3 regions of the Enterococcus montenegrensis genome follow, and region 1 is predicted to be linked to each of the others. Evidence: predicted binding sites of a transcription regulator. Region 1 holds the regulator's gene; each other region holds the start of a gene.

Evidence for each region. Region 1 encodes LexA, which represses DNA repair genes until DNA is damaged. Its sites were predicted from a motif close to CNAACANNTGTTNG; they were not measured.
Region 2: recX (recombination regulator RecX) is a predicted target of LexA. The motif match lies at 1,658-1,671, and genes of this name have one in related genera.
Region 3: dinB (DNA polymerase IV) is a predicted target of LexA. The motif match lies at 1,830-1,843, and genes of this name have one in related genera.

What each region holds. Positions count from the first base shown of each region.
Region 1 is NZ_CP120467.1:1,361,894-1,365,180, reverse strand. It holds gene tkt (transketolase) at 1-540, opposite strand, end outside; gene P3T75_RS06625 (DUF896 family protein) at 629-871, opposite strand; gene lexA (transcriptional repressor LexA) at 1,041-1,661, shown strand; gene P3T75_RS06615 (hypothetical protein) at 1,781-1,993, shown strand; gene P3T75_RS06610 (hydrolase) at 2,303-2,923, shown strand; gene P3T75_RS06605 (hypothetical protein) at 2,943-3,287, shown strand, end outside.
Region 2 is NZ_CP120467.1:1,602,653-1,605,939, forward strand. It holds gene mutY (A/G-specific adenine glycosylase) at 1-832, opposite strand, end outside; gene recX (recombination regulator RecX) at 816-1,604, opposite strand; partial or broken gene rlmD (23S rRNA (uracil(1939)-C(5))-methyltransferase RlmD) at 1,807-3,179, shown strand.
Region 3 is NZ_CP120467.1:1,943,804-1,947,090, reverse strand. It holds gene P3T75_RS09400 (PSP1 domain-containing protein) at 1-469, shown strand, start outside; gene P3T75_RS09395 (DNA replication initiation control protein YabA) at 456-797, shown strand; gene rsmI (16S rRNA (cytidine(1402)-2'-O)-methyltransferase) at 875-1,762, shown strand; gene dinB (DNA polymerase IV) at 1,879-2,997, shown strand; gene nrdG (anaerobic ribonucleoside-triphosphate reductase activating protein) at 3,223-3,287, opposite strand, start outside.

The sequences.
Region 1 (3,287 bases):
TTTGCCTAATTTCATGTGACCAGCCATAGAGGCAGCTTCTTGTGAGACACCTTCCATTAAGTCGCCATCACCACAAAGTGCATACGTGTAATGATCAACAACATTGAAATTATCACGATTATAAGTCGCTGCTAAATGCGCTTCGCTCATTGCCATTCCGACTGCCATGGCAATCCCTTGACCTAAAGGACCAGTTGTTGCTTCTACACCATCAGTATGATTTACTTCTGGATGCCCAGGTGTTTTGCTATCCCATTGACGGAAATTTTTCAAATCATCAATTGTGACGTTATATCCTGCACAATGTAATAAACTGTAAAGTAAAGCCGACCCATGTCCGGCAGATAAAACAAAACGATCACGGTCTGCCCAGTTACGAGAAGTTGCTGGGTTAATTTTCAAATGTTTTGTCCAAAGAGCGTAAGCCATTGGCGCTGCCCCCATTGGTAAGCCTGGGTGACCAGAATTTGCGGATTGAATCGCTTCAATACTTAATGTACGTAAGGTGTTAACGCTCAATTCATCGATTTTATCAAACAATTGTGCTTCCTCCTGTTTTTAGGTTTTTTTTACCTTTATTATTTACATCCCTATTGTATAGGATTATTACCGGAAAAGCAATTAAATATCAATCTCGATTGTGTAAACCTTTTTCTTTTTGAATTTGTTTTAATTTATCTGGCGTTACGTCGTTTCCTTTAGGATCAACAACCTTCATGCCTTCAATATGATGCCGCATACCGGAGCGGAAAGCTTTTAGATACTCTTCGCGTAAATTTTTTTGTTCCCGTGTTTCTGCATCAGTTAGACCAGCTTCTTTTTTCTTTTTTGCTAGCGCATTAATTCGTGCTAATTTTTCTTCTGATAGCATTTTAAAATCCCCTTTTTATTATGAACGTTAAATTCTTTGAGTGACGCATATCTTTCCTTATCTTAGCTAAAAAAAAGCCTGGTGACAACTACAAACTCAAAGCGAACATCTGTTTGATTTGTTTTATACTTTATGCTAAACTAAAATTATTAAAGAAAGAAGGTGCAGTATGGCTAAACGCACAGAAAATCGCCAAATTGAAATTTTAAAATTTATTCACGATCGCGTCTCGCAAAAAGGTTATCCTCCTACTGTGCGAGAAATTGGTGAAGCAGTCGCTTTGTCTTCCACATCAACTGTTCACGGTCATCTTTCCCGTTTAGAAAAGAAAGGCTTAATTTTACGTGATCCTACCAAACCACGGGCAATTGAATTAACCGAATTGGGTCTTGAAAAAATCGGCGCTCAGCCGGAGACAATTCCGATGCTTGGGGTTGTAACAGCCGGTGAACCAATTTTAGCAGTAGAAGAAGCATCGGATTTCTTTCCCATTCCACCTCATTTATTAAACGACAGTGGTTCTTTGTTCATGTTAACGATCCGCGGTGAAAGTATGATTAATGCTGGCATTTTGGATGGTGATCAAGTTATTGTTCGGAAACAAGCTGCCGCAAGTAATGGTGATATTGTGATTGCCATGACTGACGAAGACGAAGCTACTTGTAAAAGGTTTTTCAAAGAACGTGACTATATTAGACTCCAACCAGAAAATGATTATATGGAGCCTATCATTTTGCCAAATGTTAAAATTTTAGGTTTGGTAGTTGGACTTTATCGGGATTTACTCTAGAACGAATAATAAATCTTCGAATTTTTCGAGGATTTATTTTTTTACTTTACAAACCGAACGTACTTTCGTATAATCATTATACAAACATTTGTTCGTATATTTTAATTGAGGTGAAAAGGATGAATACAATTCGCAATATTTCTTTAATCGTTTTAGGTTTAATCGTCAGCTTTGTCATTAGTCATTATGGTGTTGCTCTAGCCGCTTTGATTTTTGTTCCCCCTTTTTTAGTCTGGTTTGCCTTATGGGACGAAAAAAAATATCGTCAAAGTATTCGTAAATTTTATCCTTACAATCAAAAACCACGGGATACCTATCATCAATACAAATAATTTTTAGTAATTATTACAATGGGTTACTTTGACCAATAATTTTTAAGGTTTGACAGATTAGTCTTGAGACTTTTGTGTCAAATCTTTTTTATTTGTTTTATACGTAGAGTATTTACAATTGAGGCTATTCCAATCCATATTTACCCTAATGACTGCTACTATCTTTTTTAAACTTTTATAATTCAAATGAAAATTTAAACGCTTACTATTTTAAAGTCGGATTATTTCCCTTATTTAAAAAACGGCAGTATATTGGTTTTGAGGTAAAAATTTTCATTCTATTAAATAGCATTAAGGAGGAATTTTATTATGACAAGTTATGAACCTAGAAATCCCGAAAAAGATGAACTGCTTTCGCCGGAAAACAGCGTTTTTGTACTAATTGATTATCAGCCTACACAAGTAAACTCCATCAATTCAATGGATCGCCATGAATTAGTTGAAAGTATTGTAAATTTAACAGCTTTGATGCGGGCTTATAATGTTCCTACTATTGTTTCAACGGTCAACGTAGCAACCGGACGTAACAAAGATACTATTCCCCAATTAAAAGAACTAGTAGCTGATTTGCCAAGCTATGACAGAACCTCCATTAACGCATGGGAAGATCGCGAATTTAATGACGCCATTAAAGCAACGGGTAAAAAGAAAATTATTATTGCCGCATTGTGGACAGAGGCTTGCTTAACTTTTCCAACCTTGGATGCTTTAAAAGAAGGCTATGAAGTCTATGCTGTCGCAGACGCAGTTGGTGGAACAAGCAAAATCGCCCATGAAATGGCACTTCATCGTGTTGAACAAGCTGGTGCTAAAATGACCTCCTTTGCGCAACTTGCTTGCGAATTACAACGTGATTGGAATAGAAGCAATACTGCAGCAAAATTTGTGAAAGCCATGCAAGACAAAGGAATTTTCTTAAAATTAGAATAGTAAAAAAGGAGTAATCTTCATGTTAGATATTCAAGGTTCGCTAAAAAATTTGTCCTGGACAGTAGAACATCACTTTTTGCATATAAAAAATCAGCATCCTTTCATGCGTGCTTGGGCCGTTCAATTTGAATTAGCGTATACTGATTTTCGCGTGATTCAATTAGCGTTGCAATTAGCAGAAAATCAAATGGCGCTCTTAAAGACTTTTACAGCACAATATGATGCAGTCTATCAATATGAAATGGCTTTTGCCAGTGGTGGCTTAGAAGGTTTCAACGAAAAATTCACTTCTATCGCAGAATACGACAAAGCACAAAAAGCTTTACTTACCACCATTGATGAAATCATGCAACTTCAACCTGAC
Region 2 (3,287 bases), 240 kb from region 1:
GACTTACTTCAATTAAAGGAAATGTCCACATTTTTGCTAAGAGTCCTTCATCAGGCCGCTGTACTAAAAGATATTCTCCACTATCATTAACAATGGCAACGGCAACGTAATATACGTCTTTTGGTTTAGCAGCTTTAGTTTTAACAGGAAATTTTTCTTGTTGCTGTGTTTTATAGGAAAAGCAAAAGTTTTTTAAAGGACAACTAAGACACTCTGGCTTTTTAGGCGTACAAACCCCTGATCCAAGATCCATCAAAGCCTGATTAAAATCTCCTGGTGCACTGGTTGGGATCAGTTTACGCAAAATTTCATCAAAAATCTTGCGACTAGCTGGTTTGGCAATATCTGAGTCGACACCGTACAAGCGACTGATTACACGCATTGCATTGCCGTCAATTGCCGGTTCTGCTTTTTGAAAAGCGATGCTGGCAATCGCACCGGCGGTATACGGTCCAATTCCTTTTAATGAACGAATAGCTTCAATGTCGCTTGGAAAGACACCGTCAAATTCTGTCATAATTTGTTGGGCCGCGTTTTTTAAATTACGTGCTCTAGAATAATACCCCAGTCCCTCCCAAACTTTTAAAAGTTCTTGTTCATCGCTTTGGGCTAATGCTTTTATTGTGGGATATTTTTTTGTAAACCGATAAAAATAGGCAATTACCGTATCCACTCGGGTCTGTTGCAACATAATTTCTGAAATCCAAATAAAATACGGATCATTTGTCTGCCGCCATGGCAAGTTGCGTCGCTCATTTTCATACCACGAGATAAAGTCTGTTTGAAGCTTTTTTATTTGCTTTTCATTTAAGTACTCATTCTGTCTGCTCATCGATAAACTGCTGAATCTCCTCTAATGCAAAACCCTTTTGATAAAGACTTTGTTTAATTTTTTGATTACGAATGTGGGGCGCTTTATTTTGATGACGCCGCCACAGTTTCTCACCAGCTTTTTTTAGGGCTTCTATTTCTGTTTCTTCATCCATCTCTAATTCTAGACTATCCAATACAGCTGATGCTACATCGCCACTGAAACCTTTTTGTCTTAAGGAAAGCTGTAATTTTTGTTTTGTTTCCTTGAAACTTTTATTGTGGATTTTCTTAAGAGCCTTTTCAGCAGCACGCTGGGCTACTGAAAACTGTATTTTCTCATTATAAAGACTAAGTGCAGCGTCAATTACTTCTGGTTTTAACCCTTTTTGTTGCAACTGCTGTTTTAATACACTGGGACCTTTATCACTTAGTCGCATTTGTGTCCGAACATAACTCTCACCATAGACTTTATCATCGAGCACACTTAAGTCTTTTAAATGACGAATGATTTTTTCTCGATCAAAACTTGGAATTTCACGTTCCTTTAAGTAACTGCGCACTTCTTTTTCAGAACGCAACTGGTAACTAATATAATTTAGCGCAAATTGAACACCGATATCGTAATAGGCATTTTTTTTTATCTCTTCAACATCTTTTTCATCTAATTCCATTCCCTTTAATAAGCGGAATTTGATTAATAAATCTTCTGAGACTCTTAGTGAATTGCCGTCTGATAATTCGACTTCATAAAAACCATGTTTTGCCTTGGCTACTTTTGCAACGGTAAGCATACAGACGCCTCCTCTTTCAATATTTTATCAGGTCAACTCTACAAATTAACAAGCGAATGTACGTTTGTAGTGTATCACAAAATACCGTGGGGCCAAAGCTTTCTGGATTGTTTTGTTTCATGAATTAGTGTGTTAAGATAACTACAGTAAAAACCAACAGAAACGCGGAGCTTATTTTTACCGCTAAAACAAGGAGTCTTTTATGGAACAAGTTGTGAAAAATGGTCAAAAAATCAACGTCACGATTAAGCGTCTAGGCATTAACGGCGAAGGAATTGCATATTTCAGACGTTTAATTATTTTTATCCCCAAAGCTTTACCCGGTGAAAAGATCCAAGCCAAAATTACCAACGTCACTGCAAAGTTTGCTGAAGCGCAGATTATTCAAATAATCAAAAAAAGCCCAGATCGCATTACTGCTCCTTGTGTTTTTTATGATCGTTGTGGCGGCTGTCAATTACAGCACCTATCATATAATAAACAATTAGATTTTAAACGCGATTTATTGCAGCAAGCTTTAACGAAGTTTAAACCAGCTGGCTATAAAAATTACGAGTTAAAAGAAACCATTGGGATGCAAGAGCCATGGCGCTATCGCAATAAAGCACAGTTTCAATTACGTTATAATTTTAAAAAACAAAAAGCAGAGGCTGGTCTTTATGAAACTGCCTCCCATAACTTAGTAGCAATTGATAATTGTATTGTCCAAGAACCAGATACCCAAACACTCATCAATACTGCTGTCCAACTCATTAACAAATATCAAATCCCTATTTATGACGAAAAGAAAAATAGTGGTATTTTAAAAACATTAATGGTACGTAAAGGAATTAAAACTGGCGAAATTCAACTCGTCTTGATTACCCACACGAATAAATTACCCCAAAAAATAGTTTAATTCGCGAATTGACGCAACGTGTGCCCCAAATTGTTTCTATCATGCAAAATGTACAAAATAAGAAGACTTCTTTGGTTATGGGGGATACAACTGAACTCTTATGGGGAAAAGAAAGTATCGCTGAAGCATTAGATGATTTAAAATTTGATTTATCAGCGCGAGCTTTTTTCCAATTAAATCCCTACCAAACAAAAATTTTATACGCTGAAGCCCGGCGTGCTTTAGCACTATCACCGCAAGAAACGTTAGTGGATGCTTATTGCGGTGTAGGAACTATCGGATTATCCATGGCTAAAATCGCCAAAGAAGTCCGGGGCATGGACACCATCCCACAAGCGATTGAAGATGCCAAACGGAATGCCAAACGCTTAGGGGTTACGAACACGCATTATGAAACCGGCACAGCTGAAGAGCTTTTACCAAAATGGTTAAAAGCTGGGTTTCAACCCGATGCAATCGTGGTCGATCCCCCCCGAACTGGATTAGATCAAAAATTATTACGCGCGTTAACACAACAACCAGTAAAAAAACTCGTCTATGTTTCGTGTAATGTTTCGACTCTGGCCAGAGATTTAGTTAGTTTGGCTCAGGTTTATAATATTCATTATTTACAATCTGTCGACATGTTCCCACAAACAGCTCGTTGTGAAGTCGTGGTAAAAATGACAAAAAAATAGCCTTTATCCTAATTGAATAAACAGAATAACCAACCAGAAACTATTTAAAGAAGCGAGACTAAATGTCGTAATCCGAATTTAGTCTCGCTTTTTTTATGCAGAAAAAAA
Region 3 (3,287 bases), 580 kb from region 1:
AACAAGAATTGAGTTGCGCCAAATCGGTGTACGGGATGAAGCAAAATTATTAGGCGGTATCGGGCCTTGCGGTAGACCGTTATGTTGTACGACTTTTTTAGGTGATTTTATTCCTGTTTCGATTAAAATGGCTAAAGATCAAGGCTTATCTTTAAACCCAACCAAAATTTCTGGTTTGTGTGGCCGTTTAATGTGCTGTTTGAAATATGAAAATGATGAATATGAAGCGGCAAAACGAGAATTACCAGATTATGGTAAAGAGATTGAGACACCAGATGGCAAGGGAAAAGTTATCGGTTTGAATTTATTAAGTCGGATTGTAAAAGTGCGGCTATTCCAAAAAGAAACGCCAGTGGAGTATCATTATGAGGAACTAAAAGACTTTAAGGCGCAACAAGTAGCCAGTCTAGCTGCCACAGCCGATGAAGCAAAAAAAGCAGGTGATGCCAGTGAGCATGGACAAACGTGATATTTATGATGGATTAAGTAAATTAGAGTTAGATTTAGAGAGTTCATTACAGCAATTAACAGCAATGAAAGCGGCCCTGCAAGAAATTGTTGAGAAGAATACAACCTTAGAATTAGAAAATCAAAAACTACGGGAATACTTGCAAGAGTTAAAAGAAGAAAATGCCGCGGAAGAAGTTAAACAGGGTATGTCAAAATCCCGGATGAACTTGGAAAAGATTTATGAAGAAGGTTTTCATATTTGCCGTGAATCCTATGGTGCCAGAAGAGAAAACGACGAGCAATGCGTTTTTTGTTTGGAAGTATTATATCGTGAAAGTCAAAATTAAGTGACGAGGAATTGATTAAAAGGTAATTCTATCCTTTTCAATCAATTCTTTTTCACTTTATGAAAAGGTGATAACAAGTGCAAAAGCAAAGCAGTTTTAAAGGAAGTCCAATAAGCGGAACGCTTTATTTGGTACCTACACCAATTGGCAATTTACAAGACATGACGTATCGTGCCGTGGAGACGTTAAAAACGGTACAATTAATCGCCAGTGAAGATACTCGCAATACACAAAAATTATTGAATCATTTTGAAATTAAAACACCACAAAAAAGTTTACATGAACATAATTTTAAAGAACGAGTGCCAGAATTAATTACTTTGTTACAGCAAGGAATAAATATTGCCCAAGTAAGCGACGCCGGCATGCCGTCAATTAGTGATCCCGGTCATGAATTAGTGGTGGCGTGTATTGCAGAGGAGATAAACGTTGTTGCGCTACCTGGTGCAACTGCTGGGTTAACGGCTTTAATTGCCTCCGGGCTAAACCCGCAACCTAATTATTTCTATGGCTTTTTGCCCCGCAAGAAAAGTGAACAGCTCACAGTTTTAAATACGTTGAAAAACGAGATGGCAACTTTAATTTTTTATGAATCACCTTATCGTTTAAAACAAACCGTTGCAAATTTAGCTGAAGTTTTTGGCAGTCGACAGGCAGTTATTTGCCGTGAGTTGACCAAAGTACATGAAGAGTATTTACGGGGCAATCTGGTGGAATTAGCTAGCTATTTGGCAGAAAATGCTGTAAAAGGTGAGTGCTGTTTAATGGTAGCAGGCTCTTCTGGTAGCAGAAAAGATGATGTATCTGCTGAGACGGCTATGTTATCTTTGAAAGAGCAGGTAGAAAATTTAGTTAAAACAGGGATGAAACCCAATCAAGCGATTAAAACAGTGGCACAAAATAATCAAGTTAAAAAGCAAGTTGTTTATAAAAACTATCATGAAATCCTCGAATCAGCCGATTAAAGCGGCTGATTTTTTTGTTAAAAACTAACGTTTTGTTAAAAAAAATTTTTATTAACGAGAAAACTTGCGAACGTTTGTTTGTGTTAGTATAATAAGTTAGAATGTGGGGTGAGGGTATGGGAGAGCTGCAATTTCCTTTAAAGAATGATACAAGTCGTAAAATTATTCATATTGATATGGACGCTTTTTTTGCTTCTGTTGAAGAACGAGACGATCCCAATTTAGCAAAGCATCCCTTAGTTATTGCACGCCATCCCAGCGATACTGGGGGTAAAGGAGTTGTGACGACTGCCAATTATGAGGCGCGCAAATATGGGATCCACTCTGCAATGAGTGCACAAAAAGCGTATGAATTGTGTCCCAAGGCTATTTTTGTACCGGGAAACCACGAGAAGTATCGAAAAGTTTCAGAAGAAGTTCGTCAGATTTTTGCCCGTTATACCGATATTATTGAGCCAGTATCCATTGATGAAGCTTATTTAGATGTTACAGAAAATAAAGTGAACAGTACTTCAGCCGTGAAGGTCGCCCGTTTAATTCAAAAAGAAGTCTGGCAAAAAGTTCACCTTACTTGTTCAGCAGGAGTTAGCTATAATAAATTTTTAGCTAAGTTGGCCTCTGATTATATGAAGCCTCAGGGGATTACGGTTATTCCACCACGGGATGCGATTACTTTTTTAAAAGCTTTACCAATTGAAAAATTTCATGGAGTCGGAAAAAAGACAGTCCCCAAAATGAATGAAATGGGAATTTTTACCGGTGCGGACTTATACGAGAAAACAGAAATGGAGTTAATTCAAACCTTTGGTAAAATGGGCTACTCTTTGTATCGAAAAGTGCGGGGAATACACGATGCACCGGTTGCCGTGACAAGACAGCGAAAGTCGGTTGGAAAAGAACATACTTATGGCAACCCGCTTACTACAGAAGAAGAAGTGTTAACGCAGCTGAGACAATTGTCTGAAAAAGTTGCAGCATCTTTAAAAAGAGTGGGCAAACATGGTAAAACGATTGTTTTAAAAGTGCGCTATACAGGTTATGAAACGGTAACCAAAAGAAAGACACTGCCTACTTATTTAATTGATAAACAAATGATTTTTTCTCAAGCTAGTCTAATTTGGGAAGACGTTGCAGGCATTGAAAAGGGAATTCGCCTTTTAGGGGTGACGGTGACGAATTTGGATCCGGTGACTTTTGAAAATATGACCTTACCTTTGTGGGAAGATGAAAAGTAATGGAATGTAAATATACGTAAAAAGTGAGGCAGAATTTTCATTTTGCCTCACTTTTTGTACACTATTAGAAAAAGATAAAATTTTCACGAAAATAAATTACTTTACAAAAGTTTATGTCGTTTGTTTCAGGTGCAGGCCTTTTAAGAAATAAGGCAAATTGGGAAAATCCTACTTTTTTGTGAGTGGGACAATTGTTTGATTTTTGTGAAGCTAAGCGATGGAGGGCTAGATTAAATCTTGTTTTTTTATTTGTTCAAAATTTTCTGTTGCATCGTGACATTTATCCCAAA